DNA from 3 places in the Pedobacter sp. GW821-FHT01D05 genome. Region 1 is predicted to be linked to each of the others. Evidence: riboswitches for the same ligand, from Rfam matches in the RefSeq annotation. Region 1 holds a riboswitch; each other region holds the start of a gene.
The links. A riboswitch is a leader RNA that binds a small molecule or an ion and turns the genes downstream of it on or off. The one in region 1 is predicted to bind cobalamin.
Positions count from the first base shown of each region.

Region 1 (10,619 bases):
CCCGAGAACGCTGCATTTTTCTTTGATGGGGGCAAGGGATTTATCCATCATCAGTACACCGCCACCAAACCGGCAACCGGTGAGTACTGAATTGCATGTTTTTAATGATAAACTGATTCAAGAGGCTGTTCAGTTCGAATTAGACCGCGGCGGACAGGTTTTCTTTATCCATAACCGGGTAAACGACCTGATGCAATTGGGTGGATTGATCCAGAAACTGGTTCCAAAAGCCAGGATCGGTATTGCACATGGCCAGCTAGATGGCGACGCACTGGAAGATGTAATGCTCGATTTTATTAATGGTGAAAAAGATGTTTTGGTGGCTACCACGATTATTGAGGCTGGTTTAGATATCCCAAATGCCAATACCATCATTATTAACCATGCACATATGTTTGGTTTAAGTGATCTCCACCAGATGCGTGGCCGGGTAGGCAGGAGCAACAAAAAAGCTTTCTGTTATTTACTTTCACCGCCATTATCTACTTTAACTTCTGAAGCCCGGAAGCGTTTAAGTGCCATTGAAGAATTTTCTGACCTGGGAAGCGGCTTTAACGTAGCCATGCGGGATTTGGATATCCGTGGAAGTGGAAATTTATTGGGCGCCGAACAAAGTGGCTTTATTGCGGAAATCGGTTTTGAGATGTACCACAAAATTTTGGACGAGGCTATTCAAGAATTAAAAGAAGCCGAGTTTAAAGGCCTGTTCGAAAATGAACCTGCCCGTCCGTTTGTGGGCTTTACGCAGGTAGATACCGATCTGGAATTGTACATTCCGGATGCTTATATCACCAATATTACCGAGCGTTACAATTTATATACCGAGCTTTCTAAACTCAATAACGAAGCAGAATTAGCTATTTTTGAAAAACATTTGGCCGACCGTTTTGGTCCGGTTCCGCCACAGGTAAAAACCATGCTCAGCGTGGTACGTTTGCAATGGTTGGGCAAGAAATTAGGCTTCGAGAAAATTAGTTTCAAGAAAAACAGCTTAAGAGGATATTTCTTAAGCGATAAACAATCTGCTTATTTCGATTCGAATACCTTTACCAAGATTTTAAATTTTGCACAGAACCATCCACGTATGTGTAATTTAAAAGAGGTAAAAAACACCTTAAGGATTGCTTTCGATAACATAAGTACCGTTGAAGAAGCGATTGAAACTTTAGAACTTATCGACTAAAAACATTAATTCAGTCAATAGACTGACTCAATTAACGTTAATTTGATCAACGAACTGACTGATTTAATGTTTTTAAACTTAGTTTATCTTAAAATGAAATGTTAGATCCAACCTTATTGCTCGATTTAGTGAAAATGCAAATGCCTTATGGAAAATATAAAGGTTATCTGATCTGCAATATCCCTGAAAGTTATTTGCTTTGGTATAAGGATAAAGGCTTCCCGAAAGGAAAATTGGGCGATTTAATGGCTACCATGTTCGAAATACGCGTGAATGGATTAGAGTATCTGTTAACGCCGTTGAAGAACCAGCCACGGTAAATATCCCGAGCGATCGTCATCCTGAGCGGAGTCGAAGGACCGAAAACGATCGTCCTTCTGAACTTGTTTCAGGATCTAATTCATAATTAACGCAATAGATGCTGAAATAAATTTACTGCGTAGCTTTCCGCTGCGCTAAAGGTCAGCATGACGAGTTGGGTAAAATCTGCGTTGATCAGCTTAATCTGCGGGAAAAAGGCTATATCTCACACCCATTTTCATCACAAACTGCATCATCATTTTTATTTAATGAGGTTATTGTGGTTTTAGGTTGAGCTTCTTTCCATTCGGTAAAACTTTGAGTAAGTGCATCGGTAAATGCCTGAACAGGTTGAGCACCCGAAACACCATACTTGCGGTCCATTACAAAATAAGGTACACCGCGGATCCCTAAATTCTGGCTTTCATAAATATCGTAACGGACAGCTTCAGCAAACTCATTTCCATTCAAAACTGATTCAACCTCATCCTTATCCAAACCTATTTCTATAGCAAGATCAATCAAAACACTCGTTTCACCGATATTTTTACTGTTTACAAAATGCGCTTCAAACAGTTTTTCTTCAGCTAAATCCTGAAGATTATGTTTTGCCGCCAAATGGATCAAACGATGAGCATTAAAGGTATTGGCAGGAATATTCGTATCAAAATCTATCTTCAAACCGGCGTTTGCAGCCATATCGACCACCTGCTTGGTCATTTGTTTAGCCTGCTCAATTGGCATTCCCTTGCTTCGCGAAAGGTAATCGTAAACGGATTCATTATTGGTATTGTGATACTCAGGATTGAGCTGATAGCTCTTCCAATCGACTTCAATTTCATTTTTGAACGGCAATTTTTCTATCGCCTGCTCAAAATGTCTTTTCCCGATATAGCAAAACGGACACATCACGTCCGACCAGATTTCTACTTTCATAACACAAAATTAAGGTGATTAAAGTTGGGTAAAGTAAGATCAAAGTAAAAAGCCACTATCGTTTAGGGTAGTGGCTTTCTATATTAATATAGAATTGTCATCCTGAGCCTGTCGAAGGATAGAAATAATACGTTTTTAAGCGTTTCGACAAGCTCAACGTGACAAATCCGAGTAATTTATAGATGTGATTACTTATACAACTGGTTAAATATCAGCTTAAAAGTGCCATGTGTTTGTGCCCTAAAAGCAATTTCGGGTCCGAAAACAAGCAGCTTGCCTTTACCAACCTTTGCCTCGAAGGCCGTTACCCCATCTTGCAGGTAAGCCTGCCCCCAGGCCCAGCCGCTGCGTAGCGGGGTGGCGTTTTCGAACCACATTAAAGGTTTAATCTTTCCTGCTGCAATAGCGTCGCCTGTGAGCTTAAAAACAGGGCTATTATCAAAGTATACATCAGCCTCCTTTTCCATGCCCCAATTGCTTGGCAAAGTTGTATCTACGCCAACATTTAAAACACTTCCCGGGACATAATATTTTTCAGCTGGCAATCTCTTTTCCTCTCCATTTACGATTTCAACCATTGCATTGCGAACAGGGAGATTTAAATGATAGGCTAAATTGGTACTGCTGCCAATAGTTACAATATTGCCGCCTGCCTCCAAAAATTTCTTTAATTCAGGGATTGATTTGTCTGCGGTGATCCTTCCCAAACGGTTTCTAAATTCCTGAGGAACTTCCTCTGCCTTTGGCCCAAAAAATCTGTTTCCAGCACCTCCCTGTACCGATGGGATCGCACCACCTACAAAAATAATTACATCATACTTAGATTTTAAGTTCCCGGCATCAATATCCTGCGGATAAATTACCGTTGCGTTATAATGATATTGTTCCATTAAAAAGCGCAGCCAGCCCGAAGCCATAGAACCTCCATAGGTATCCCAAAGCGCAATTCTGCCAGCAGAAATTTTAATCTTATCCTTTGGTACGGCCGCGGTTTTGAGTTTAATGTTTGCTTTTTCCAATATGGCTTTCCCTGCTGACGAAACATAAAAATCGCCATTTTCAGTAGAACGGTGAACTTCAATTTTATTTTTCAAAAGATCGTTCACTGCAGTATAAGAATCGTTTTGTGCTGCACTTAACACATAATTTGATCCATTAGGCAATTTATTCTCTGGCTTTAATAATTCTCCGTAAGGGTTTTTCTCAAACGGCCCTGAAAAATCATTTAAAATCCGGTCGAATTTCACATCCATTAAATAAGCTAAAGTCCATCCGGCAGCATCGTATGGTGGAATTGGTGCACCCCCTTCGTATTTAAAATCGTTTGGATGATCTTGCGGCTCGAACATATCCAAAACGTGCGGACGGAAAGCCTGATCGGTTTTTACGACATAACTTCCGACAGGATAATTTTTTCCCGCAACGGAAAATGAAGCGGTTGCTTTTTGAACCACAATACCCGTTCTGATCAAAGCGTTTAAAAATTTAACAGCAGAGTTAAAATCCGGTTGATCGGCACTTAAAATGTATCCGCGGGGATCTCTGTTTGCAGGAGCTTTCATTACCGTATCAAAAGCTTTCATACTGATCTGCCTCCTTGCCCCAAAATCTGCATCACCTCCGGCAATTGGCGCCCCTTTTTCACCTTTAGCCGCGTTATTAATGGCTTCTATTTTTTTTGGAGAAAAAGACCAGGTATCTTTTTTACCACGTTCTATCGAATTTCTGCCCATCTGGTAAATGTTGTACAACAATTCGTCGCGATAGCGTTGCGCATAGTTTAAAACGGCATAGTTTAACGATACCGAATAATCGATCGAGTTTTTAAAATACCACTTCCTCGGGGTAATCGGGTTTGGTGAATCGCCGTTAGGCAATAATCTCGAAGGAACTAACGGAATTTCAGAAGGCGTAGGGTTCCCGATAATCTCGGTCAGGAGCCCAATCATATTATGAAAATAAGTGGTGGTTCTTAAACCGCCATTGTACCAGGTAGAGTAAACCGATCCTCCACGTTGAGTATAACCAGGTTTGTTTTCTACATTCATGCGGTTGTGCATGGCCGCACCAACGGCATCTAAACTGGTTAATAACGTTGGGTCAAAAACATAATTGAAAGGATCGCGGTAGGGAGGCCCGGCAACGACGGTTCCTGCAGGGCCAGCCTGATGGTGGTTATACATAATCTGCGGAATCCATTCTACAAAAAGCTGACGGCCGATATTCTGCGTTTCTTTAAGGTTTAACATAAAGAAATCGCGGTTGTTATCATGACCTGCATATTTTTCATACAAAACAGGCAAACCTGAGGTTGTTCTTTTCTTTGGGTCTTTCTCCCTCATGTACCAATTGCCCACCAGTTCTTGCCCGTCAGGGTTGGCATGGGTAAACAAAATGATTACGTTATCCAAAATGCGCAGGGTTTCAGCGTCTTTTCTGGAGGCAAACTCATAAGCAGTTTCGATCAGCTGATGTGCACCCACCACCTCGTTGGCGTGCAGGCCACCATCAATCCAAACTACTGCTTTACCTTCCTGGGCCAATGCTTTTGCCTGCTCCGCTGTAATTTCTGCGTGTGCCAGTTGTTGCGAAATTTCCTTGTAACGATCTAATTTCTTGAGGTTTTCTGGTGAAGAAACGATTAACATGTATTGACTTCTGCCTTCTTCGGTTTTGCCAATATCAACCAGTTTAATGCGGTCAGAACTTGCCGCGAGTTTCTTAAAATAAGCTTCTGTTTGGGTATAATTGGCCAATTGATAATCGTCGCCGATATCAAAACCAAAATGCGATTTAGGCGTTGGCACTTCCTGCGCCAGCACCGCACAGCTATTTACCAGTAAAAAAGCAATAAAAAGCCTTTTAAAGTAGATTTTTATCATAATAAAGTTTAGTTAGGTAATCAAATATAATAGAGAATAAGCGCTAAAAACGGCTTGCTGTAAATTTGTTACAAGTTTTAAATCCTAATCCATACATTTGCCTTGATGTAAGTTCTTAACTTTATTTTTCATCAACCGATACAGGTTCCCGGAATTACACCCGGGATTAATAGGGAATCGTGTGCAAATCACGAGCTGTCGCGCAACTGTAAATTCTGTCTTTAAAAAGACAACGGTCTTATCATTCATGCCACTGTGCCGTTTACCGGTATGGGAAGGCGATAAGATCGGGAATAAGTCAGGAGACCTGCCTATATTGAATTGACGGTGCTTTCGCGTTATAAAGTAATTGGTCAGGTCTGATTGTACACCATAAAATTAAACATTTTATATGCTTGCTTTAAGCTTTTTGCTGATGAGTAGGCTGCTTGTGCGCGAACCTTTCCTCTTTATTTCTAACAAAAAACATTATAAAATATTGCTATGAGCTTTTAAACGATTTATTTACTTAATCTTTAAAAGAGATGCTAACGCAAAATCTGGGCTATCCGCGAATAGGTAGCCAAAGGGAATTAAAGAAAATCTGCGAAAATTACTGGGCAGATAAAACTGGGTACAAAAATGTACTTCAGGTGGGAAAAAACATTCGCCACGAAAACTGGAACCTTCAAAAAGAAGCTGGAATTGACCTCATTCCTTCGAACGACTTTTCTTTTTATGATCATGTCCTTGATCATTCTTTAACTTTTGGGGCCATTCCGAAAAGGTATAACGAAGTGATATTGAAAAAAGGAAATTCAGAGCTTGATCTCTATTTTGCCATGGCAAGAGGTTATCAAAAAGAGGGATTGGATGTGGTAGCAATGGAAATGACCAAATGGTTCGATACCAATTACCATTACATTGTTCCTGAATTTTACAAAGACCAGCCTTTTAAACTTTTCTCTACCAAAATTATCGATGAGTTTTACGAAGCAAAACAATTGGGCATTACTACAAAACCTGTTTTAATCGGCCCGGTATCTTACCTTTTATTGGGAAAAGAAAAAGAAGCTGGTTTCGAAAAAATCGATCTGATCAAAAATCTCCTTCCGGTTTATATCGAGATATTATCCCGCTTAGATGCTTTGGATGTTGAATATGTTCAGTTTGATGAGCCTTTTTTGACTTTAGACCTTACCGAAAAAGACAAGAAAGCTTACGAATATGCCTATAAAGAGATCAGAAAGGCTTTTCCAAGGATAAAAATTGTTTTGGCTACCTATTTCGAAGGCTTGGGCAATAATTTAGCTTTAACAACTTCATTACCAGTAAATGTTTTACACATCGATCTGGTACGTGCTGAAGGTCAATTGACGGAGGTTTTAGCTTCACTAAAGGAAGATACTATCCTTTCGTTAGGTTTGGTAGACGGAAGAAACATCTGGAAAAATGATTTCGAAAAATCTGTTTCCATCATTAATCAAGTAGTAGAAAAAAGAGGCCTGGATAAAGTGTGGATCGCCCCATCTTGTTCCTTAATCCACTCACCCGTTGATTTAGACAATGAAACCAATGAGCAAAACCTTTCGGCCGAAATTAAACAGTGGCTGGCTTATGCGAAACAAAAAATTGCGGAGGTAGCTACCCTAAAAAAACTGATCACCAACGAAAGCCCTGCATCTACCCTGCAAAAACTTGAGGAAAATAAGATCGCGATTGCTAACCGTAAAGTTTCTAAAATCATCCACAATCCCGAAGTTAAACAACGTGTTTTAGGATTAAAAGAGCAGGATGCAGAACGCTTAAGTCCATTTTCGAGCAGAAAAATTAAACAACAGGAACTCAATCTGCCAAGTTACGCCACTACTACCATCGGATCATTTCCACAAACGGCAGAGGTAAGAAGCTGGAGAGCAAAGCTTAAAAACGGAACTTTTACCGTTGAAGAATATGATGATCTCATTGCGAAAGAAACTGCAAAAGCCGTAAACTGGCAGGAAGAGATCGATCTGGATGTTTTGGTTCATGGCGAATTTGAGCGCAACGACATGGTTGAATACTTCGGTGAACAGCTAGATGGTTTTGCTTTCTCTAAAAATGGCTGGGTACAGAGTTATGGCTCACGCTGCGTAAAACCACCGATCATTTTTGGTGATGTTTCGCGGCCGAAACCTATGACGGTAAAATGGACCGCCTATGCGCAGTCGCTCACCTCAAAATACATGAAAGGTATGCTAACAGGACCGGTAACGATTTTACAATGGTCGTTTGTACGTAATGATCAACCTCGATCAGAAACCTGCACTCAAATTGCCCTGGCCATCCGCGATGAGGTTTGTGATCTGGAAAATGCAGGGATAAAAATCATTCAGATTGATGAGCCAGCCATTAGAGAGGGTTTACCATTGCGCAAAGCTGATTGGCAAAACTATTTGAACTGGGCGGTTAAAGCCTTTAAAATTTCGGCGAGTGGTGTGAAAGACGACACACAGATCCATACCCACATGTGCTACTCGGAGTTTAACGATATCATCCAAAACATTGCCGATATGGATGCCGATGTAATCACCATCGAAACCTCACGCTCGCAGATGGAATTATTAGATGCATTTGCCGATTTTAAATATCCAAACGAAATTGGCCCCGGGGTATACGATATTCACTCTCCAAGGGTTCCGAAGAGGGAAGAAATGGTTCAGTTGCTCAAAAAAGCAAAAGCTGTTATTCCCTCCGAGCAACTCTGGGTAAACCCCGATTGTGGTTTAAAAACCCGCGGATGGGACGAAACCAAAAAGGCACTAATAGAAATGGTTGAAGCCGCAAAAGAAATGCGTAAAGCCGAAGAGGTACTTGCTGCAGATCTTCAGGTGAATTAATTCTAATTTTGTCACACAGAAACCAATACTATTAAGTTAAGAATTCGATTGTTGTCAGTCTGAGCTTGTCGAAGACCCTTATCGTGAAATAACTAAAAAGACTGTCCTTCGACAAGCTCAGGATGACATGTTTTTAGTTATTTCGCTACTTAATTGCATTACTGAAAGCACATTTTTTTACATTTCAGTATCCATTTCTCAAGGCAAATCTTTTAATTTGGCAATTTTCTACTAAAAATAGCTAGAAAGTTGCCAAAGCTTTTTACAGCACCTATATTTAACCCATGACCCTAGAAGAAAGAATAGAAAATTCTAAAACCAGCATTTTTAAAGCCGTTTTCCCCAATACAACAAACCATTACGATACCCTTTTTGGCGGAACAGCCATGCATTTAATGGACGAAGTTGCTTTTATTACCGCAACCCGCTTTAGCCGTCAGATTATGGTTACGGTAAGCAGCGACCGGATAGATTTTAAAAAACCAATTCCGGCAGGCACAATTGTAGAGCTTATCGGTAAGGTAAACCATGTGGGTAATACCAGTTTAAAGGTTAATGTAGAAATTTATATCGAGCAGATGTATGCCGAGGGAAGAGAGTTGGCGGTGCATGGCGATTTTACTTTTGTGGCCATTGATGAAAATAAAAAGCCGGTTCAGGTAATTAAATAATCTTGTAAGCTTTGGCCAAAAAGATGTAAAAATCATAATGCCTAAATTTTTAAATTTGATTATGGAACAGCAACTTTCTGAAGAAGATTTAAAAAATATTGCCAAACAATTGAGTTGTCCTGAAGGTGAACACGGCATTAAAACAGGCGAAATGATGCATGCCAATAATATCGGTATGACGACCGCTGCAATTGATTCACTTGGTCTTCAAAACAATGAAACTGTTTTAGAAATCGGCCATGGTAACGGCGGGCATATTGCTCAACTCTTATCAAAAGCCGAAAACCTCAATTATTTCGGTGCTGATATTTCTGCAACCATTATTGCCGAAGCCGAAAAGATCAATCAGGATTTCATAACAAAAGGAAAGGTTCACTTTCAGCTAACAGATGGCATTACATTGCCCTTTGATGATGATCGCTTTGAAAAAATTTTTACGGTTAATACGATATACTTCTGGACAAATCCAAGTGAATACCTCAACGAAATTAAGCGAATATTAAAACCTAAGGGCACTTTAACTATATGTTTTGCTGATAAAACTTTCATGCAAACCCTCCCTTTTACCCCTTATGGATTTACACTTTACGAGGTAGAAACCGTAAAAGAATTATTAGAAAAAGCAGGTCTTACCATTAAAAATACCCTTAAAAAATTAGAGCGGATACAAAGTAAAACTGGCGAACAGGTAGAAAGAGCTTACTATGTTTTAGTTGCCTCTGCTGAATAGAATTATAAAGAATATATAGAGGGCTGTCTCATAAATTGTATTTGCTTCGAATTTGTCACGTTGTCCAAAGGACTCCTACGGAGAGCCTGTCGAAACGTCTTGTGAGAAATCTAAACAGGTCCTTCGACAAGCTCAGGATGACAATCTATATTTATGATACAGCTTCTTCGCAAGAATAGCGATTGTATCGTTTTGGTTGCAACTACACTATAAATGTAATCTTATTCATTCCCGTTAAAACGACTATAATAGATAGGCTTAAACACAGTATTCAAATCCGTGTTTATCGGTGTACATCTGTGGCTAAAATTTTCTTTTATCTTTAATACAAAATCAAATACAGGTAGGCATAAACTACTGGAGCAGCCAATAACAATCCATCAAAACGATCTAACAAACCACCGTGGCCGGGTAATAAACCACCACTATCTTTCGTATCCAGACTGCGTTTAAGCATCGATTCTACTAAATCGCCCAGTGTACCAAAACTAGCAATCAATACAGCCATGCCGATCCAAACCCAGGCCGGACTTTCGGTAAACAGAAATGATAAGCCAAAAGCGACCAAAACACTGGTGAACATCCCTCCGAAAAAACCTTCCCAGCTTTTCTTTGGAGAGTGGCGCTCGAACAATTTGCGTTTACCATACTTTACCCCAAAAAGATAAGCGCCTGTATCATTTGCCCAAAGCATCAGTAAAAATGCCAGCGGAAGATGAAAGTTATATTCGTTCCAGTTTTTCAAAAAGCCAAGGGCGTGAAAAAAACAGAAAGGAATGGTTACATAAACAAAACCAACAAAAGTATACGAGATGTTGGCAAATGGAATTTTGTTCTTTTTGTATAACTCTGTGATAAAAACCGAGAAAATTAAAGGGATACAAAGCAGCAAATACTTCACATCGTATTTAAGGTAGTGTAAGCCAGCTGCCATTAAAAATACCAATGAGCCAGCTGCCAAACCGATATTACGGTGTGGTCTTATTCCGGAGTTTTTAATCAGTTTGTAAAACTCAAACAATGCCAAAACACTTAAAACAAGATAAAAGATGGTAAAAG
Region 1 is NZ_JBWKXA010000004.1:290,028-300,646, reverse strand. Features, by position in the region: gene mfd (transcription-repair coupling factor) at 1-1,183, shown strand, start outside; gene AC07VK_RS16335 (DUF3820 family protein) at 1,282-1,503, shown strand; gene AC07VK_RS16330 (DsbA family oxidoreductase) at 1,703-2,419, opposite strand; gene AC07VK_RS16325 (M14 family metallopeptidase) at 2,608-5,301, opposite strand; cobalamin riboswitch at 5,427-5,630, shown strand; gene metE (5-methyltetrahydropteroyltriglutamate--homocysteine S-methyltransferase) at 5,826-8,159, shown strand; gene AC07VK_RS16315 (acyl-CoA thioesterase) at 8,444-8,830, shown strand; gene AC07VK_RS16310 (class I SAM-dependent methyltransferase) at 8,892-9,560, shown strand; gene AC07VK_RS16305 (phosphatidate cytidylyltransferase) at 9,883-10,619, opposite strand, start outside.

Region 2 (10,619 bases), on a different contig from region 1:
TTAAGCACAAAAAATACAATCGAATTTTATACGGTATATACAATTTTTCTTGAATGTATTTAATGATTAGAAGGATGCTGAAATAAATTTACTCCGTAGCTTTCCACTGCGCTACAGGTCAGCATGACGACCAGGGACAGGTAAAACAAAAAAAAGTCCCGATGTAAATCGGGACTTTATATATCTTTAAAAACCTTTCTTAGTTTTTAGGCTGCACACGGCCAGATTTTCTGTCTTCACCTCTACCGATTAAATAACCGCCACCAGCTCCAACCAATCCACCGATGATAGCACCTCTACCTTTTTTCTTATCAATTAAAGCACCACCAACTGCTCCTGCTGCACCACCGATGACTGCGCCTTTAGCTGCATCGCTCCAACCTTTTTTCTTAGCTGTTGGTTGTGTGCCACCGTAAGCACTGCTAGAACCACCACCTGAGCTTGCATAAGATCTAGATGAGCTTGCTCTTCTAGCTGCAGCTAATTCTGCCTGGTGTTTAGCTTCTTTTTCCTGTTCTGCTTTGGCCACTTCGGCTTTTTTAAAGCTATCTAACCTTAAACTATCTTTTACGGCTTTAATAGCCAATTGTTTTTCGGCCTGTTGTTGTTTTAATGCTGCTTCTTCTTTTGCCTTATTATTACAAGCAAATAAAACTGAAGTACTTAATGCGATTACTACAAATATCTTTTTCATAACTCTTAATTTTTTAATATGACGCTTGTTTAGCTACCTAACCTCGCTAAACAGGTTTCAATATGTTGTGTGATTTAGTTAATTACCAATACTAAAGAAAAAATGATGCCAAAATGTTTTAAAAAGAAAAATTATTCCAATAAATCTATATACCAGAAGCCGGAAAGTGCTGTGGATGAACAAGGTGAATCGTCATCTGTTGTGGTTTTACTTGGAGCATTATAAGTTCTGAATACCTTCTCTCCGATGGTGAAAGTGATTGTATTCTTGAAAATTGGTCCTTCAAATGCAAAAGTATGGAACTCTCCATTTTCGCCACAGGGATCGATATCTGCGGGAAGTTGCCTGATTAAATCAAGGCTGATTACTTTTCCACAAAAATTTTCGAGATTTTGCTGTGTGCAAACAATGATGGTTTTATAGTTCAGGTTTAGGAATTCTTCAATTAAATGTTTTGTATCTTTTTTCCAAAGTGGGAAAATAGCCTTAAGCCCAATTTCTGCTAATTTTTTTTCGCGATAAGTACGTAAGTCTTCTAAAAAGATATCACCAAAAATAGAATGCGTAATACCCTCTTCTTTAAATTTTGAAAGATGATGCTTCATGGTACTGTCGTAGGTTTCCATATCAGGCATTTCGCTCAAACGGATCTGATACAGTGGAATACCAATACTTTCAGCTTGTTTAATTAATAAAGCTTCTCTAACGCCATGCATCGAAACACGGTTGTATTTTTCGGTCACTGTAGTAATCAGGTAACGGATTTCGATAGTAGGATCTTGTAGGGCATAGTGTAAGGCCAGTGTACTGTCTTTACCACCACTCCAATTAAAAATGCAAAGCTTTTTATCTGGCATTGGCTAATATTTCTTTTAATTCTGTAATGCCTTCTACCGCATTTTTCTCAATGCTGATTACATTTTTATAACGTTTTACATCGGGTGTTTTTGGATCGATAATGTATTTGTCGACAAAGGAAGGCACAAAATCAATTAAGCCTGCTGCCGGATAAACGGCCAATGAAGTTCCGATTAGTACAAACAAATCGGCCTGTTTGCAAAGTTTAGCAGCTACCTCGATCATGGGTACAGCTTCGCCAAACCAAACTACATGTGGACGAAGTTGAGAACCTAATTCGCAAAGCTCGCCCATTTTGATTTCTGAACCGATGATGGGATAAGTTAAATCTGCTTTTCTGTCTGATTGTGATTTGGTAATTACGCCATGAAGATGGGTAACTTTGGTAGAGCCTGCCCTTTCGTGCAAATCATCAATGTTTTGGGTAATAATTTCAACGTCGAAGTCTTTTTCCAGCTCGGCAAGCACCTGGTGAGCCAGATTGGGTTTTGCAGCTAAAACCTGTCTTCTTCTTTCATTATAAAATTCTTGTACCAATTCCGGATTTCTCTCCCAAGCCTCGGGGGTGGCCACATCATAAACATTATAGCCTTCCCATAGGCCATCAGAATCCCTAAATGTTTTTAACCCACTTTCGGCACTGATCCCTGCTCCTGTTAAAACAACTAATTTCATTTATTTTATATTTCTAATTCCTGCTGATCTGAAAAGTTTAGCAAGGAGTTCATATTTGCCAAAGCAAGTTTCTCCAAATGTTGTTGTATGTGTACCCTTGTAGTTTTTACTTGTCCATATTTGATGCCCTGTTCCAGAAAAACAAATGTTTATCGAAAATATAACCTTATCATCTTTATCCAAATATAGAATTGCATTTTCTGGGCGCTTACATTCAAATACTAAAATCTTTGATGGATAAGTAGTATAGTTATATCCATATATTATATTAAAAAGTGAGTCGGTTTCCCCATCTGTCAACAAATGTTGTTCGGTAACGATATCATTGTCAATCTTTTCATTTTTTAAATAACAAACCTCTTTTGTCGAATCGCTATTTTTGAATGAAATAAAGACTATTTTTTTTACCCACGAATATGCTTCGTGTTTTTTTACAGATTTTAACTTCCAGTCATATTTATATCCAAACTTACACTGACAAGCTTTAATATACTCTGCTACTGCAGAATCAGTATATTTTTTTTCTTGTGCAATACAGAATGAATAAAAGAAAAGACAAGCGAGCGTTAGTAAGATATGCTTCATGCTAATATTGAGATATTGAGTTTTACAAACTTTTTGGCTATCCTATCATCAGCTTTAAAAATCTCCGGGTGGAACATACAGGCTAAAGCTTCTATACCTTCAACCAGGGTACCTACGCTCGGTTGAGTGAACATATCAAAATCTGCAATATAAACCTGATTATTTTTTACGGCCTCAAGATCGGTCCAGCCTGGTTTTGACGTTAACAGCTCCATTTCTTCCATGCTTCTATTCATATCAAAACCACATGGTGCAATAACCAGAACCTCTGGATTGTATTTCAGGATTTTATCCCATTGGGTTACAATAGAGTCGCCGGCAGGATTAGACAACATATCAACGCCACCGGCTGCTGCAATCTGAAAAGGAATCCAGTGTCCGCAGTTGTAGATCGGTTCGATCCACTCCATTAACATAATCCTTTTTAGTGGTGCACGGTTTGCCCTAAGCTGGTCTAAAATATGATCTGTTTTCTTTTGCAGGCCTGCAAGATAATTTAAAGCCACTTCTTCCTTTCCTAAAGCCCTGGCAATGGTAATGGCACATTCGAAAACATCCTGTAAGTTATTGGGCGATAAAGGCACCAGCGTAGGCTGTTTGCTAAGCTTCATTACAGCTGTTTCGGTACAAACGGTGTCGATATTGCAAACTTCGCATATATCCTGCGTGAAAACCACATCAGGTGCGATGCTTTCCAGCAGTGCATCATCTACCCAATACAAACTTTTGCCCTGTGCTTTGGATGCCGAAAAGATCCGGTCTATTTCGATACTCGAATAGTTTTTGCCTTCTAGTATGCAACGTACAACTTTGGGCTGGTCTGTGGCCTCTTTAGGGCATTCGAATGTTACACCATGCAAGTATTCCTGCAGGCCCATATCGTAAATCATTTTTGTAGCAGCAGGTAAAAAGGAAACAACTTTCATATCTATATTTTATGCGTCATCCTGTCCCGATTTTACATCGGGATCAGGATCTATTTTTAACGTCAGATATCCTTAAAGTCATATCATCTTAGTAGATACTGATCCCGAACATTCGGGACAGCCTGACGTAAGCCCTAAGTTAAAAAAAAATCCTCTTTTGAATCGAATCAAAAGAGGATTTCTATGTTGTTTTCACTTGATTGGTATTATACCAAACAATGGATATTGCTACAACTCTTGTGTTTGCAGTTTTAATACCGGGTATTTTGCTTTTAAAATTTCGAAAGCTCCAAAAAGCAAAGCACCATAAATCATTGTTCCTTCTAAAAATCTAATCTCGAATGGAATAGCTTTAATTAAACAATCTATAAAACCATTTAAGTTTTGTGTATACAGTGGGTTCTTATACCATGAACCGATATCACTTACTATCCAATGAATAAATACAATTACGATTGTAGATAGGAATAAGCTGGCAATATTTACCTTTTTTAATAAGAAACGACCGGCTAAAACCATTAATGCAATTGCAAGGTATGTCCAAAGTTCCTGAACTAAAAACATATCTACATACTGTTTATAGATGGTTGTGTAAAGTACTAAATCGCTTAAAAATAAACTTAACAGCGGAAAAGCAAATGCTTTAAGATGATCTTTAAAATATGCGCCTCCAAATAAAGCTACCGCTCCTATTGATGAAAAATTGGCAAACTTTAATTCATCTGAGTTAAATGTTACCAGCAAACGTAAAGCCGTTATTGCCAATATCATTAACAACAAAATTAAAGTACGTGGATTAAATTTTAAATGAGACATGCTATTTCTGGTTAATATTTAAGCAAAGTTAAATTTTTATTAGCGGATATTAAAACTTACGCCTGTATTAAAGTTGAAGCCAGGTGTATTGTAGCCAATAATTTCAGTGTATTTTTTGTTCAGGATATTTTTGGCATCAAAAAATAATTTCACACGTTTTTTAGCCAAAGCATATTCTACGTATGCATTTAACAAGTAGTATGATGGCATCTCTTCATTTAAATAAGATATAAAATTGGTATCGAAACGTTTGCCAAAATAACGGAAGTTGACACTTGCATATAAATTGCCAGTTGCCTGCGCACCTGCATTAATGCCGAAGGTGTGTTTTGGTCTGCGGATTAAAAAATTGGTTGTTCCTGTATTTCCTTCTACAAAAGCATAGTAACCATTGATATTGAAAACACTAAATTTTGCAGCTGGCTCAACCTCAAAACCCTTATATTTTTGGTTACCCTGATTAATGTAACCTGTGGTATAAACAATGGCGTCAGTTAAATCGCGTTTGAAACCTGTAACACGTAAAGTAAAGGCTTCATCAGCAATGTTTAAGTTTACACCGGCTTCATAATTTTGAGATTTTTCAGGTTTCAAATCCAGATTGGCGCCGTACTGACCGAACAACATATTCAGTGTAGGGACTTTGAAAGCTGTAGATACTGTTCCAAATAATTTTACTTCTTTAATGATGTTAATGCTTGGGGTAATCGAATAAGTATAGTTCTCGCCATATTGATCGTGTTTGTTGTAACGTCCGCCTACTTCGAGGTTAAAAATGCTTAAATCATGTAAAAACAATGATCCGTAAGCGGCGAAGATATTGGTTGTTGGGTTTTTGGTGTCGGTAATCAACTTCATTTTTCTATCGTCGATACCTACCAATAAATCTAATTTATTTCCAAGTTTCTGGTTGTAGAATAGATCAACCACATTAAGCTTTCCGAAGTTTAAAAAATTACTTGGAAAACCTGCATAACTAGACTTTACGTCGTTCGAGTTGCTTTGGTGGCTATAATTTAGCGTTATTTTACCGGTATTGAATTTATATTCAGCGTTAAAGCCTGCACTAAACTGTTTTAAAATAGAATTATTGGCAGGTAAACCATCGGTAAATCCATCTTGATCTATTTTATAATCGCCATAGAAATAACGTAAAAACGGATTAACTGAGAAATTTTTGTCGAGTTTGATCCCGAAATTTGCGTTTAAACCATCAGTTTTAAAACCATCTTTATCAAATATAGCTGTACTTCCTGGTGGTACAGCGGCTTCAGAAATTCCGTCGGTTTTCAAATGGGTATAATTGATGTTGTATGAAAAACCTTCTACGCCACCATTTAAGCCGATCGTTCCTTTGTAAGTTTCGAAGCTTCCGGCACTGGCTACTCCGTAAATGGTATTTCCTTTAGGTCCACCCTTTTTAGTAATGATATTGATTACTCCCGCAACGGCATCAGATCCATAAATGGTAGACTGCCCACCTTTTAGGATTTCGATATGATCAATCTGATCGATTGAGAATAGACGTAAATCGAAAGTTCCGCTAATACTTGCGGGATCGTTCTGTACGATACCATCAATAAGAACCAGGGTGTAGCCACCAAGTGCGCCCCTTGTAAATATACTTTTGTCCTTGCCCTGATTACTATATCCCCCACTGATAACGATACCAGCTTGCTCGTTCAATAAATCAGGTAATGACTTGCCGTTGCTGCGTTCTAATACTTCGCGGCTGATAATGGTTACCACTTTACCTGTTTGTGATTGTTTCTGATCATTTTTAGTTGCAGAAATTACAACATCTTTAAGCTGCAGACTGTCTTGTGTCTGAGCATTAGCCACCTGGCTAATCATTAACTGCGCTAGCCCTAGACCGGCTACAGTTAGCATTCTTTTTTTGTTCATTTGATTGTGGTTTTGCCCACAGCCAACAGATAGAAAAGGAAATGAAAATACGAAAAACGTTAAGTATCTCAATCCTAGCTTCAATCCCCGAAAGCTATGAAATTAAATGCTAAAGGCAGGTCTTCTGACTTACTCCCGTTTTTCTGTCTTCCCGTACCGGATAAGCGGAACAGTGACTTATGGATTGAAAAACGTTATAGAGCTTACAGCTGCGGGACAGTTACAGATTTACACTGTATTCCCTTTTAATCCCAATTTTACATCAGGAACCAAAAGCAGCGCAAATGTAGTAAAAAGAGCGGAGAGAAAGGAGACCAATTAGAAACAGTTTAGCATCTTAATGGCATATAGTTAAAACGGAGTTGGTTCGGGGTTGGTTCGGACTTAAGACAGGGTTGTGACAATAATACCCGAACAAAATGCGAGGTAAATGTGTAGCTAATACTTCCTGATACCTAATCAATTTTACAACAGGTTTAGCTTTAAGGCTAGCGAAACCACAAAAAAAGGCCTGCACCACTGGCAGACCTTTAACTTTGAGAGGTAATTACTGAATGATATTTTAATGAAATATGGCTAAATCAGGGAAATAGATTTTACTAAAATCTGTTGTTACCCCATCACCACCGTATTTGATTTTTTTAACCAAAGCACCAGTTGATGCATTATAGATGAGAAGATAATTTACAGTAGAAGCTGCACCATAACCCTGGATTCCGTTAACTACGATATAATCTTTATTCCGATCGTAACGGACAGCACCGTATACCATAAAAGGATCTTCGGTAATATTGATAAATGGTTGCGATAACGATGTTTTATCACCATCAATATATTTATAAATTGATTTTCCAGCGTGATAAAAAACTGCATTTTCTTTGGTTGACGCGGTAATACGCGTTGGCGCATCAAGACCGAAAGATCCTAAAGCTATTGTTAAGGCAATACCTGTAGTATCTAAATTATTGTCGATTGCGATTAAACGGCTACCTGTTGAAGCCCAAACTTTGCCATTTGGTGTTTGTGCGAATCCACGGTTAATGTTCGAGAAACTTTTAACCAATGAGTAATTGCTCGACGAGATGATTTTTGCTCCATTACTCTGCAACAAATAAACGTTATCTCCTTTTTTCAACATATCGCCTGTATTTACAGCACCAACAGTTGTTAGTTTATTTTGAACGGTAAGTGTATTTAAGTCTATCTGATATACGCCGTCATTTGCACTCACCAAGCCTCTGCTCCCATCAACCTGGATAATACTTCTCCAGTTGCTGGCTTCTTGTATATATCTGGCCTCTTCTTTTAAAGTTTGCTCGTTTATTTTTACAATGGGCCCGTTTATTTTGCTCATCAAATAAATGCTACCGTTAATTATCGACGCAAATTGTAAGGTGCTGGTTTTGGCTGTATTCGATAATATTTTTCCTGGGTTTTCCTTTTCGTATGCCCTGATCGAAAGGGTATCATCGCCATAACGGTAAAAGCTTACTGCACCTGCGCTCTGTCCGTAAGATCCCTCGCCGATTACGAAGAAACCATTTTCATATTTCCCTGCTACCGGATTGGTCTGTATATCTTCTACATTGTCTTTTTTACAAGAATAAAGACCTGTTATTAAAAGAACTGCAGTTACAAATAATGGCTTAAAGTTGAATTGTTTCATAGGGTGTTATTTATTTTTTAAAAGTTTAAGATCTACCGCTCCGCCGAATTCTGTAGAAATCTCACCGATGTAGCGCGAACGGTCGTTATCATTATCTGGACTAAAGGGATTACCGTTACTGTTTTGGCCTGTGTAAACCTTTACAAAGTCGATGCTGCTTAAGGTTACTTTTTTACCTGTGGCATCAACAGCCCAATCGATATCGAAGGTGTTGTATCCTCTGCCAAATTGTTCCTGTAGGCTTGCATATTCGCTCGATCCATTGTCGGCGTAACCAAAGCCCAATGGTTTATTGGTAATGATTTCTCCTGGGGCGAGTGTATTTTTGACCAAGGTTCCGGTAAAGGAAATTTCATTTGTAGTAGCCCATGAAGGGAAATAATCTTGCGTGTGAAATTGATTTTTTAGTACAAGGCCCTCTTTTCCCTGATTGTCCGTCCAGCGGATATCATCAGTTAATTTCGATGGTTTGTAATAGGTGATTTTGTAATTCTTGATGGTAGCCTGATCGTTATATTCACTTCCGGCTAGTTCGTACCAAACATCATCTGGCAAACCGTTTTTATTCAGATCTTGCATTACACATACAATGCCTGGCTCTGAAAATTCCATGCCAACACCGATAAGCGGATTGCCGTAAATACCAAGGTCTGCTCCAGTTGCATTGGTTATACTGTGATCGAAGCCGAATATAATATAACCGCCAAAACCTCCCAGTGAAACCAGGCCATTACCTGCGTTGCCAATTAGGATATCAGCTTTAACAAGGTCGTTGGTAAATTGCCCTGGAGCTTGCTTAAATTCATATATTTTATTGAGGTATGGCGATTGGTTAACCGTAGGTTTATCTCCTTCCCCATCTTTATCAACTGCATTTTCCTTCTTACAGGAAAGAAGTACAGCAGATAAAAGTGCTAAGCTTACTATTGATTTTATTTTCATCAGCTTATTTATTAATGCCCAGATCTACTGCGCCTTTAACTTCGGTTGAAACTTCTCCAAGGAGTGTATTTCCTTTTTCTCTTTGCCCGGTATAAACTTTTACGAAATCGATGGTTTGCAATACGATTTTCTTCCCGGTTTGATCAACGGCCCAATCAAGATCTAAACTGTTGTATCTTTTAGTGGCATAATCATCTGCTATCGACCAACTATCGGTATAACCCCATGCAAATGCACTGTTAATGAAAATGCTGCCGTTTTTGCCCCAGGTGGATGGAAGCAAGGTGCCTTTTAATGTTAATTTTTCCTGGTTAGGGGCAAATTCAGGGTAGAAATTGTGTTTGTGAAAATTGTTTACATCGTAGGTTCCGCTGCCGCCTTGATTGTCTGTCCAGCTTACATTGGCAAAACCTTTCGGGTTGATGTAGGTAATTTCGTAGTTTTTAACCGTAAGTGGGTTGTTGTATTCGCTGCCGGCGAGCTCATACCATTCATCATCTGGTTTACCGTTTCCATTCGCATCCTGACTCACCATTACGATCCCTGGCTCAGCAAAAGGAGTTGTACCACCGATCGGATTACCATAAATGGCGAGATCGGCACCTGTATTGTTTACTACCGAGTGATCGAATCCAAAAATCACATAACCCCCAAAACCGCCAAGGGTAACCATACTGGTTTTACTTACATCGCCAATAATTTTTTGTGCACCTGCTAGGCTTCCTAAACCTTCGTTGATAAACTGGCCAGGTGCAGGTAAATATTCAAAAACAGTAGTGATAAATTTTGTACTGTTTGGGGTGATTTCTACTACAGGAACCGGAACACTTACCGTGTATTTATGCGAAAATGATCCTGCGCTGTTACTTGCAGTATATTCAATTACATAAGTGCCAGCTTTTAATGGAGTAAAGTCGTAGTTATAGGTACTGCTTACTACTGTGCCATCAAGTTTCCATTGGTGAGTAAAGCCTTTTCCATTATTTGTTCCAGCTGCAAAGGCAGTTTTGGTATTCACTTGCCCGGTCATCGTTTCTCCTTTAATAAAGAGGTTAACATCAGGAACGGCTTCATTATTTTTTTTACAGCTATATGCCAGTGTAGCAACACCAAGCATTAATATGAGGTAACTTGTTTTCATTTATGTGTTTTGTAATCGTGTTTATTCTATGTGTAATTGTTAATGTGCTTTTTATTCGTATTTATAATTGTAATTGAATACAGCATGTTGTGGCAATGCGCCAGTCTCAAAACTGAATTTTACTTTTCCATCTGTTCCAATACAGTATGCTGATCCTGTGGTGCTGCCATAACTGTTAGCATCTGCAACGATCACTTCTTTATTGAATGGATTTATAGTTAATCCGTACGGTATATTTATGTTCTGACCACTTGTAATTAAATTTGCACCAATGGCACCAGTTACGGTATTAAACGATTTAATTTCAGGGTTGGAGTAAATATCTTTAGCTACATAAGCAGTTGAACCATTAATGGCAATTATGCCCAGATCATAACTGTACGAACCTGTTTTGGTATCGCTGACACTATT
Region 2 is NZ_JBWKXA010000001.1:1,174,813-1,185,431, forward strand. Features, by position in the region: gene AC07VK_RS04795 (YMGG-like glycine zipper-containing protein) at 200-694, opposite strand; gene AC07VK_RS04800 (Dph6-related ATP pyrophosphatase) at 826-1,551, opposite strand; gene AC07VK_RS04805 (SIR2 family NAD-dependent protein deacylase) at 1,541-2,227, opposite strand; gene AC07VK_RS04810 (hypothetical protein) at 2,228-2,812, opposite strand; gene AC07VK_RS04815 (ABC transporter substrate-binding protein) at 2,809-3,738, opposite strand; gene AC07VK_RS04820 (DUF6580 family putative transport protein) at 3,967-4,554, opposite strand; gene AC07VK_RS04825 (TonB-dependent receptor plug domain-containing protein) at 4,594-6,459, opposite strand; cobalamin riboswitch at 6,557-6,748, opposite strand; gene AC07VK_RS04830 (DUF5074 domain-containing protein) at 7,022-8,125, opposite strand; gene AC07VK_RS04835 (PKD domain-containing protein) at 8,132-9,067, opposite strand; gene AC07VK_RS04840 (PKD domain-containing protein) at 9,072-10,208, opposite strand; gene AC07VK_RS04845 (DUF5074 domain-containing protein) at 10,260-10,619, opposite strand, start outside.
Region 2: linked by a shared signal. The riboswitch ahead of AC07VK_RS04825 (TonB-dependent receptor plug domain-containing protein) and the one ahead of metE (5-methyltetrahydropteroyltriglutamate--homocysteine S-methyltransferase) in region 1 are both predicted to bind cobalamin.

Region 3 (10,619 bases), on a different contig from region 1:
CGGGTGTACCTTTAATTGAGATTGTAACCGAACCAGATATTCGCAGTTCGGAAGAAGCTTCTGTTTTACTCAGTGAAATCAGAAAGCTGGTGAGGCACTTAAATGTAAGCGACGGCAATATGGAAGAGGGCAGTCTGCGTTGCGATGCCAATATTTCTATCCGTCCGCAAGGCACTGCTGAATTTGGAACACGTTGTGAAGTAAAAAACCTAAACTCCATGCGCAACGTGCGTAGAGCAATGGATTTCGAATTTGGCCGTCAGGTAGAAGTGATTAGTAAGGGGGGTAAGATTATTCAGAGCACATTGAATTTTGATGCTGATAAAGGCACTACCTCACCAATGCGTACTAAAGAAGAAGCGAATGATTATCGTTATTTTTCAGATCCCGATCTGCAACCCATTTACATTTCTGATAATTGGTTAGCAGAGATTAAATCTTTAATGCCAGCTTTACCAAATGAAATTTCTAAGCAGATGGTTTCAGAATTTGGGATCAGCAAGGCAGATGCGACGCTTTTTGCTGAAGATTTGGACCTGTTGAATTACTTTAATCAGGCACAATCGGCTGTTCACAACAAAAAAAGCTTAATAAATTGGTTAATTGGCCCAATTAGAGCGGTTTTAAATGAAAAAGGGATTACGATATCTGATTTCAAGGTTAATCCCGCACAGTTAGCAGAAGCAATTAATCTGGTTGATGATAAAAAAATCACACAGCAAATTGCCATTCAACAATTATTACCTGCTGTTGAATTACAGGAAAATGCAAAAGTTACCGATCTGGCACAATCATTAAACTTATTGATCTCTGAAAACGGAGACGAATTAATTGGTTTTATTGATGAAGTGTTAAATAAATACCCACAGCAGGTAGAAGCATACAAGAAAGGCAAAAAGGGCGTTTTAGGTCTGTTTGTTGGCGATGTAATGAAACTAGCCAAAGGAAAAGCTGATGCTAAAAAATTAAATGAATTAATACTTGAAAAACTGAAATAATGAGACTAAAACAATTGAGCCTGATCATGCTGATCGCGATTGCCTTCACTGCATGTAAACCCAAAGATAGCTTTACCATTGACGGAACTTTCCAAAACCCAGGTACGGAGAAGAAAGTATTTTTATATGGGATGCAGAATAGCAATATGGTTGCAGTCGATTCGACCAATCTATCAGAAAAAGGTGAATTTAAATTCATCCGTAAAACCCCATCAGTTGATTTCTTTAGGGTATCGATAGGTAACCATGAGTTTATGTTAATTGCAAAAAATGGCGACGACATTAAATTAGAAGCTGATTTGGCCGACAAAACAATGGCTTATAAAATTTCTGGGGCGAATGAGGTAGAAAAATTATCAGAACTAAATACCATTAGAAACAATTTTGCCAAACAGGTGGAAAAACTACAGGCCGATTTCGAAGCGAAAGTAGCAACACAGCCTCAAAACAGGGCGGCCGTGCTGGAATCGATGAAACCTCAGTACGAATCGTACATCAATCAATTAAACACGCAGATCATAAAATTTGCTAAAGACAACAAAGGTACGCTTGCCAGTTTCTATGCCATGAATACTTTGAGTCCGCAGGAATTTGAAGCAGAACTGGTACAATTTGCGGATGAAGTGAAAGAAGAAATTAAAGGCAATGCTACAGTTGATACTTTTGTAAAACAAATGGCACTTTTAAAAGCGGTCCAGGTAGGGCAGGCTGCTCCGGCATTTACCATTAATACAGCTGACGACAAACCTGTAAGTTTATCAGACTATAAAGGAAAATACGTACTGATCGATTTTTGGGCATCATGGTGCCAGCCTTGTCGTCAGGAAAATCCGAATGTGGTTAAGGTTTACAATAAATATAAAAATAAGAACTTCGATATTATCGGCATTTCGCTCGATACCGACAAGGCAGCATGGTTAGGTGCAGTGAAAGCAGATGGATTAGCCTGGGCACACGTTTCGGAATTAAAAGATTTTAATGGTGCAACGGTAAAAAAATACCAGGTGCAAGCTATCCCAACTTCTTACTTAGTTGATCCCTCTGGAAAAATAATCGCTAAAAACCTGCGTGGCGATCAATTAGAGGCATTTTTAGCCAAAACGTTACTTTAAAACAAATTCCATGTTAAACTAATTTAAGTAATTAACAATTTCTTAACTTAGGCTTAACTAAATATTGCATCATAGACACTACTTTCGTAACAAATATTTAACTATGAACAACGCAGGTCAGAAAATATTAATTGTTGATGATGAACCAGATATTCTGGAGCTTATTGAATATAACCTTAAAAAAGAGGGTTATCAGGTTTTCACAGCTACCAATGGCCAAGAAGGAATTACTGTTGCGAAAAAGGTACATCCAGATTTGATTATCCTGGATATTATGATGCCTAAAATGGATGGGATTGAGGCTTGCCGTTTAATGCGTGCAATACCTGAATTCAAGAATACATTTATGGTTTTCTTAACCGCCAGAAGTGAAGAGTATTCTGAAATTGCAGGTTTTAATGTAGGTGCTGATGATTATATCGCAAAACCAATTAAACCACGTGCTTTAGTTAGCCGCATTAATGCAATTTTAAGACGAAATACAGGAACAGAAGAAGTCTCTGAAAACAAATTGGAAATTGGCGATTTAGTAATCGACCGTGAAGCTTATTTGGTTTTTCAAGGCGGTAACAAAGTGGTATTGGCGAAAAAAGAATTTGAGCTTTTATACCTATTGGCATCAAAACCAGGAAAAGTTTATACCCGCGAATCGATCCTTAAAAATATCTGGGAAGATTCAGTAGTAGTAACAAACAGAACCATTGATGTTCACATCCGTAAACTAAGGGAAAAATTAGGCGAAACATATGTATCAACCGTAAAAGGGGTAGGTTATAAGTTTGAGCTTTCTTAAGTAATAATTATAAAAGCTAAAGTTATTAAGCCGCTCTGATCAACATCGGAGCGGCTTTTTTGGACTTAAAATTTTCAATTAGATCCTGAAACAAGTTCAGGAGGACGATACGCGTAAAGAATTCGTCATGCTGAATTCATTTCAGCATCTTTCCAGAATGTGGTCCTGAAATAAATTCAGGGTGACGCCCGCCTTAAAAAAATAAAATCGTATTTTTGCGGTTCATTAATTGCAGCACAGTTTGAAGTTTCCAAATTTTAAAGACCTTATTCTTTTCGAAGACAACGATTTTATTGTTATCAATAAACCTCCATTTTTAGCCTCCCTCGATGAACGCGGTGGATCTGGAGAAACCAATGTATTACGCTTGGCCAAACAGTATAGCGATGATGCACAGGTTTGTCACCGCTTGGATAAAGAAACTTCTGGTGCGCTAATCATTGCAAAAAATCCTGAAGGTTACCGCCATGCTTCTATGCAGTTCGAAAGAAGGAAAGTAAATAAAACCTATCATGCCGTAGTAGATGGGCACGTTATTTTCGATCAGTTAACAGTTGATCTTCCAATCTTGAACGATGGCAATAAAAACGTAACCATTGATAGGGCAGAAGGCAAAAGAGCTGAAACTATTTTCGATTCGTTAAAGTACTACAAACATTATACATTAGTTGAATGCAAGCCAATAACAGGTAGAATGCACCAGATCCGTATTCACTTAGCAACACAAAGGGCAGCCATTGTTGGTGATGATATGTATAAAGGGAAACCAGTTTTTCTTTCATCAATTAAGAGAGGTTATAAATTAACCAAAGGCGAAGAGGAGCAGCCCATTATGAAACGTTTTGCATTACATGCCAGGCATTTGGTTTTTAAAGGTTTAGATGACAAAGATATTGTGATCGATGCACCTTATCCAAAAGATTTTGCAACCTTAATTAAGTTATTGGATAAATTTGATGCATAAAACAGCCCTTTAAATTGGCTCGTTTCGTTGTTTTTGTTACTTTTGGCCTTCGCCCTCTATTAAAAAACAATAGAATGTACATCAGATTTGTAAATTACCTTGATAATATTAACCAATACCGAAAATCTAAAATATCAAACCGTAATTTCTTAATTATCCTTGCCGTAATTGTTGGGGTTTTAGCAGGACTTGCAGCTGCCGCTTTAAAAAGTTTGACCCACCATATCGAAGAATTTCTTCAATCAGACTGGCACTGGAAATATAAATACTACCTGTACTTTATATTTCCGATGATCGGTATTTTCTTAACGGTTTTGTACATCAAATACTTTATCCGTAAAACGAAATTCGAAACGGGCTTACCCCCTTTACTTTATGCCATTTCGAAAAAATCGAGCAAGGTAGAAGCACATAATATTTATTCGCAGATTATTACCGCAGCCGTTACGGTAGGTTTTGGTGGCTCAACAGGTTTGGAAGCACCAATTGTTACCAGTGGATCGGCAATAGGCTCAAACCTTGGTCGTTTACTGGGTTTATCTTATCGCGAAATTACCATGTTGGTGGCCTGTGGCGCAGCAGCAGGTATTGCAGGAGCATTTAATAGCCCTGTGGCTGGGATTGTTTTCGCTATTGAAATTTTATTGCCAGAGTTTACCATTCCTGCGTTTATCCCGCTTTTGTTATCGGCTGCAACAGCTGCAGTAGTAGCAAGATTATTCTACACACAGCAACTTTTCTTTTTGGTTACAGAAGGATGGAAAGTGAACGCATTGTTTTATTATGTAATACTGGCTTGTTTTATCGGCTTATTCTCCATTTATTTTACCAAAGCAAATTATGCCGTAAAAGGACTATTCTATAAAATAAAACATCCTTATACCAAAGTTATTGTTGGTGGTTTAATGCTTGGCGTTTTGGTTTTTCTATTCCCAACACTTTACGGTGAAGGTTACATCACAATAAAGGGCTTACTAAAAGGAGATTACCAGGCGGTAATCAATAATAGTATCTTCGCCGATTACAATACCATTCCGGCTTTAGTAGTATTGTTTACAGTGGTAACCATTTTTATGAAATCGATCGCCACCTTGGTTACCTTAGGCGCCGGTGGTAACGGTGGAACGTTTGCACCCAGTTTAATTATGGGCGGACTAATCGGGTTTATATTTGCCTATGTGGTAAATCTGTCTGGTTTGGCGCAATTAAACGTATCTAATTTTATTGTGGCCGGTATGGCAGCTGCTTTAGGATCGATTATGCATGCTCCCTTAACCGGTATTTTCCTGATTGCCGAAATTACGGGCGGATATATTTTAATGGTTCCGTTGATGATTACCACTGCAATTTCTTACGCCATTAACCGCAGCTCGCAAAAACATTCTATTTATACTAAAGCACTTGCCGATAAGGGTGAGTTATTATCTCATGAGGATAAGGATACAACTGTTTTAAACCAGATGAAACTGAAATATCTGATCGAGAAAACTTATCCTCAATTATATATGAACGATCTGATTTCGGTTAAGATGACCGAGATTATGCATTCGCATAAAAACATTTGCGCTGTAACAGACGAAATGGGCGATTTTAAGGGGATAATTTATATAGAAGAACTATTTAATGAGATGATCAATCACCCTGATAAGGAAAATTTGCAAGCCTCTTATTTAGTACAACCTGCGCCGAACGCCATTACAGAAAATGATGATCTGAAAATAGTATTGGAGAAAATGGAGCAAGATAATGTGTGGATTTTACCTGTATTAACGGCTCAGAACCAATATTTGGGTTTCGTTTCCAAAACTGCAATTTTTAATAAATACCGGGCATTGCTGATGAGGCAGAATGATTACATGGGATAACTCTAAATTCTCCAAGATCGTCATTTCGACCGTAGTGTTCCAAAGGAACTCCTTTGGAAGAGAATTTTTTGTCTGGATATTACTCATAGATATCTCCATTCCGTTGCACTTCAGTCGAGATGACGATTTGTCTATATGTATAAATAAAAAAGTTGGAATGTTCTCGGACAACCTTAAAACATTCCAACCTCAAAACTTTTAAATTTAATCAGTTACTCAGCTCTTTTTAAACCAAATTTCTCAATTTTGCTGTACAAATGGCTTCTCTGGATATCAATCTCATCAGCTGTTTTTGATACGTTCCAATTGTTTTTCTCCAGCTTGAATTTGATAAATTCGCGCTCTGCATGATCTTTATAATCCTGAAAATTATTGAACGAATCGAAAGAAGAAGCTAAGGCTGATCCTCCCGCACCTGCAATCTGTGCACTGGTTGCAGCACCAATGTTTGTACCGCCGCCTGGATTAGCGAATGCACGTACATCATTTTCGGTAATTACCTTATCGCTCAAAATAATCAAACGCTCAATCATATTATGCAGCTCACGCACATTACCTGTCCAGGGCAAAGCTTGTAAAGCAGCCATACCGCCATCATTTATTTTCTTAACAGGCATCCCATAATCGCTGCAGATATTCTCTAAAAAGTTCTGGGCAATAACCGGAATATCATCGGTACGTTCCGTTAAATGTGGAACATGGATATTGATTACATTTAACCGGTGGTACAAATCCATACGGAAGTTACCATCTTCGATTTCTTTCAATAAATCTTTATTGGTTGCCGCTAAAACACGAACATTTACTTCAATTTCCTTTTCACCACCTACACGCGAAATTTTATGCTCTTGTAGGGCACGTAAAACCTTTGCCTGGGCAGAAAGGCTCATATCGCCAATCTCATCTAAAAATAAAGTACCGCCATTAGCCAGTTCAAATTTACCGATGCGTTGTTTAACAGCAGAGGTAAATGAACCTTTCTCGTGACCAAACAACTCGCTCTCAATCAGTTCTGATGGAATAGCCGCACAATTCACTTCGATTAAAGGGCTATCGGCGCGGTTCGATTTTTCATGTAACCACCTAGCTACCAACTCCTTACCACTACCATTTGCACCAGTAATTAATACACGTGCTTCGGTAGGAGCCACACGTTCTATGGTTTCTTTAATTTTAGAAATGCTTTCCGATTCGCCTAAAATTTCACGGGTTTTACTCGCTTTACGTTTTAAAACCTTGGTTTCAGTAACTAAATTTCCACGGTCTAAACCATTACGGACCGTAATTAATAACCGGTTTAAATCTGGTGGTTTCGAAATAAAATCGAAAGCTCCTTTTTTACTGGCTTCAATGGCAGTTTCAACTGTTCCATGACCAGATATCATAATGAATGGCAAATCGGGTTTAATGATCTGTGCCTGCTCGAGCACTTCCATACCATCCATCTTATTCATCTTGATATCACAAAGTACCAGGTCGAAATTTCCTTTTTTGATCATTTCGAGGCCATCGATACCGTTATCGATATCTTCAACATCGTAATTTTCGTACTCCAGAATTTCGCGTAGGGTACTCCTTATCGCGCGCTCATCGTCAATTATTAATAATTTAGCCATTAGAGATGTATTCTTTTATTTGAAATGCGAATATATTATTTTTTAATTAATGTATAGTTTTTTATACAATTAATACGCTATAAACCTAAAAAGATGGGAAAGGTTTTTAATAAGCATAATCCATTTTGAACTTACTTAAATCGGGCTTCTGTTTTTTAGTTCTTTTTAGTTCCAATTCGTAAATCGTTCTTCCCAGATTTTTCATGAAAGGGAAACAAACCGTTTCGTACTCGTATTTATTGTCGTTGAAGATACCATCCTCATTGCTCTGCACAACTGCGGTTAAGAAATATTCAATTCCGTTTTTAAAATCAACAAAATAGGAGTTATCGATAATGTAGCCGTAACTATCACCATATTTATTGAAAATGCGGATATTTGGATCTGGCGTTACCTGTTCTCTACCATAATACAACATCTTGGCATAGGTTGGCCAAAACGCTTTCGGATCGTATTTAGGAAAATCACTTTCCGTTGGGTACTTGCTCATATAAGTATAAATGAGTTTATAATCCGCTTTGCTAAGGTTAAATCTTTCTTTAGCCGGAAAAGCCTCAGGAAAGATCAATTTCTGCATGAGTTTTTGTTGATCGTTAATGGCGAAAGCATTTTTCCCCGCTAAACTGAAAGGTTTGTTTACCAGCTTGTCGGTGCTGTCCATGTATCCGGTACCCATTACCAGGTTGCTTAATTTCAATTCATACGCTTTTGGGTCGTACTGCGCCGGTTGATCATACACCAATTGTTCACCATTGTAAAATTTGATGGGATTGGTATGTTTCGCAGATTCTCCTGCGTCGCCAATGGCCAGACGGTTTAAAATACGGCTATCGTATAATCCGTTCGCTTTCAGTTTTTCATTAATTTCGGCACGACCAACAAACTCGAATAAACGGTTAAAGGCATCATTATCACTGGTAAGCAAAATCTTTTTAACGTAATGTTCTATTGATGGAAGCCCATTTTTAGCACTTGTATCTGTCAAAACCTTCGTTTGTCCTTTATAGGCACTATCTATAATCATCGCACTTTTAATTGTTAAACCTGTATTTTTCAACCGGTTTACTTTCTCTAAAGCAAAAATGACTGCAGCAAGTTTAACCGTACTTGCAGGATAAAAATAATGATGCGGATCGAGATTGTAACTAAAGGTTTTAAATGTAGGTTTATTCTTCGCATCTCGGTTAACCTGTGTATAAAGAATCTGGATCTGGTTTTGATCAGGATGATTGAGTACCGCAGAAAAAAGTTCTGGCCTGGTTTCCATCAGTTTCTTCAGAAAAACAGTATCGGTTTTTTGCGCCATAACAGATAGGCTTATTAATGAAAAAGCAACAATTAATATTCTTTTCATAAGTGAAAATTTGATTCCTAATTTAGTCTTTTCTGTTAAAATCACCATTTTCCATCATCCATTTTACATGTTGTTTAATTTTGCTAGTTTTGCAGCGCTTTTGGTTTCCGGCTTTACACCCGGAATTAAAAGGGAATACAGTGTAAATCTGTAACTGTCCCGCAGCTGTAAGCTCCTTAACGGATTTCCAATCAATCTGCCACTGTTCCGACTCGTCGGGATGGGAAGGCCGGAAACCCGGGAGTAAGTCAGAAGACCTGCCTTAGCATTATATTTCATAGCTTTCGGGGATTGAAGCTAAGGGGTGATGTACTTACGTATTCGTATTTCATTTCTTTTCCATCTGTTGGCTGTGGGTTAAACTCACAATCAAAATGACAAGTAAACATTCTGCCTATGCGGGCAAAATGCAGTTTTTTCTATATTCTTCCATTTTATGGACAGGATTTCTATTGCCTTTAAATGCCAGGGCACAAACTGACAGCACCAAAAAAGCAACGCAACTGAAAGAAGTTCAGATTAGAGAATACCGCTTAACTGAACAAAGCAAATCGCCTACACCGGTACAAATCCTATCTGCCGAAGACCTTAAAAGAATCAATAGCTTATCTGTTGCCGATGTCATACGCTATCTTTCAGGTGTGCAGTTGAAAGATTACGGCGGAATAGGTGGGATGAAAACGGTGAATGTACGCAGTTTAGGTACCAATCACACCGCAGTTTTTCTGGATGGAATCCAGATTGGCAATGCACAGAACGGTCAAGTAGATTTAGGAAAATTCTCGCTGAACAATCTCGAAGAAATTTCTTTGTACAGTGGCCAAAAGCCCGAATTATTGGTTCCGGCAAAAAGTTATTCGGCTGCAAGCAGTATTTATCTCAAAACCAAAGATCCCGATTTCGAAAAAAAACAAAATCAAAAAATAGAACTGGCTTTAAAAAGCGGATCATTCGGTCTGATCAATCCTGCTCTCGTTTATCAATATAAGATTAATGAAAAGCTAAAGGCGAGTATCAATACCGAATATATACATGCCGATGGTAGATATAAATTCAGGTATACCAATGGTGTTTTCGATACCACTGCAGTAAGAAATAATGGGGATGTAGAGCGCTTTCGTCTACAGGCTGCATTGTTTGGTAAGTTTAGAAATGGGAAATGGCACGCACAGGCCTATTCATTTTTATCAGACAGGGGATTACCAGGTGCAATTGTAGCCAACAGGTTCGATTTTAAGCAAAGAATATGGGATCGCGATTTCTTTGTTCAGGGGAGCGCAGAGAAAAGTTTTTCTAACAAATTCACCATTATGGTAAACGGTAAATATGCTTATATATATCAACGTTACCTCGATCCCGATTATGTAACCACGACAGGTTTTTTAGATAACCGGTTTAAAGAGCAGGAGGCTTACTTATCGATTGCTGCCAAATACAAAATCAATTCGGTTTGGGAGGCCGCTTATGCATCTGATTATACCTTCCAGACTTTGGATGCCAATATTTACAGGTTTCCTTATCCAAATCGAAATACTTTTTTAAATGTTTTAAGCTCATCTATAGCCTTTGAGCAGCTTAATATCCACGCAAACCTGCTCAGCACAACCGTAGTCGATCGGGTAAAACTTTATTCCTCATCGGGTAAAAAGCAGGTTTTTAGTCCAACCGTTATGCTCTCATGGAAAGTGTTAAAGGATCGGGATATCAGAATCCGTGCATTTTATAAGGATATATTCAGGATGCCCACCTTTAACGATCTATACTATACTTTCATCGGCAATACCCTGTTAAATCCCGAGTACACTAAACAGTATGATTTTGGTGTAACCTATTTCAAAAGCTTCAAAAACCAGAAGATAAAGTTTATCGATATCCAATCGGATGTTTATTACAACCGCGTAAAAGATAAAATTGTAG
Region 3 is NZ_JBWKXA010000001.1:1,187,821-1,198,439, reverse strand. Features, by position in the region: gene gatB (Asp-tRNA(Asn)/Glu-tRNA(Gln) amidotransferase subunit GatB) at 1-998, shown strand, start outside; gene AC07VK_RS04885 (redoxin domain-containing protein) at 998-2,110, shown strand; gene AC07VK_RS04880 (response regulator transcription factor) at 2,214-2,903, shown strand; gene AC07VK_RS04875 (RluA family pseudouridine synthase) at 3,145-3,867, shown strand; gene AC07VK_RS04870 (chloride channel protein) at 3,942-5,732, shown strand; gene AC07VK_RS04865 (sigma-54-dependent transcriptional regulator) at 5,945-7,348, opposite strand; gene AC07VK_RS04860 (serine hydrolase) at 7,455-8,702, opposite strand; cobalamin riboswitch at 8,786-8,981, shown strand; gene AC07VK_RS04855 (TonB-dependent receptor plug domain-containing protein) at 9,077-10,619, shown strand, end outside.
Region 3: linked by a shared signal. The riboswitch ahead of AC07VK_RS04855 (TonB-dependent receptor plug domain-containing protein) and the one ahead of metE (5-methyltetrahydropteroyltriglutamate--homocysteine S-methyltransferase) in region 1 are both predicted to bind cobalamin.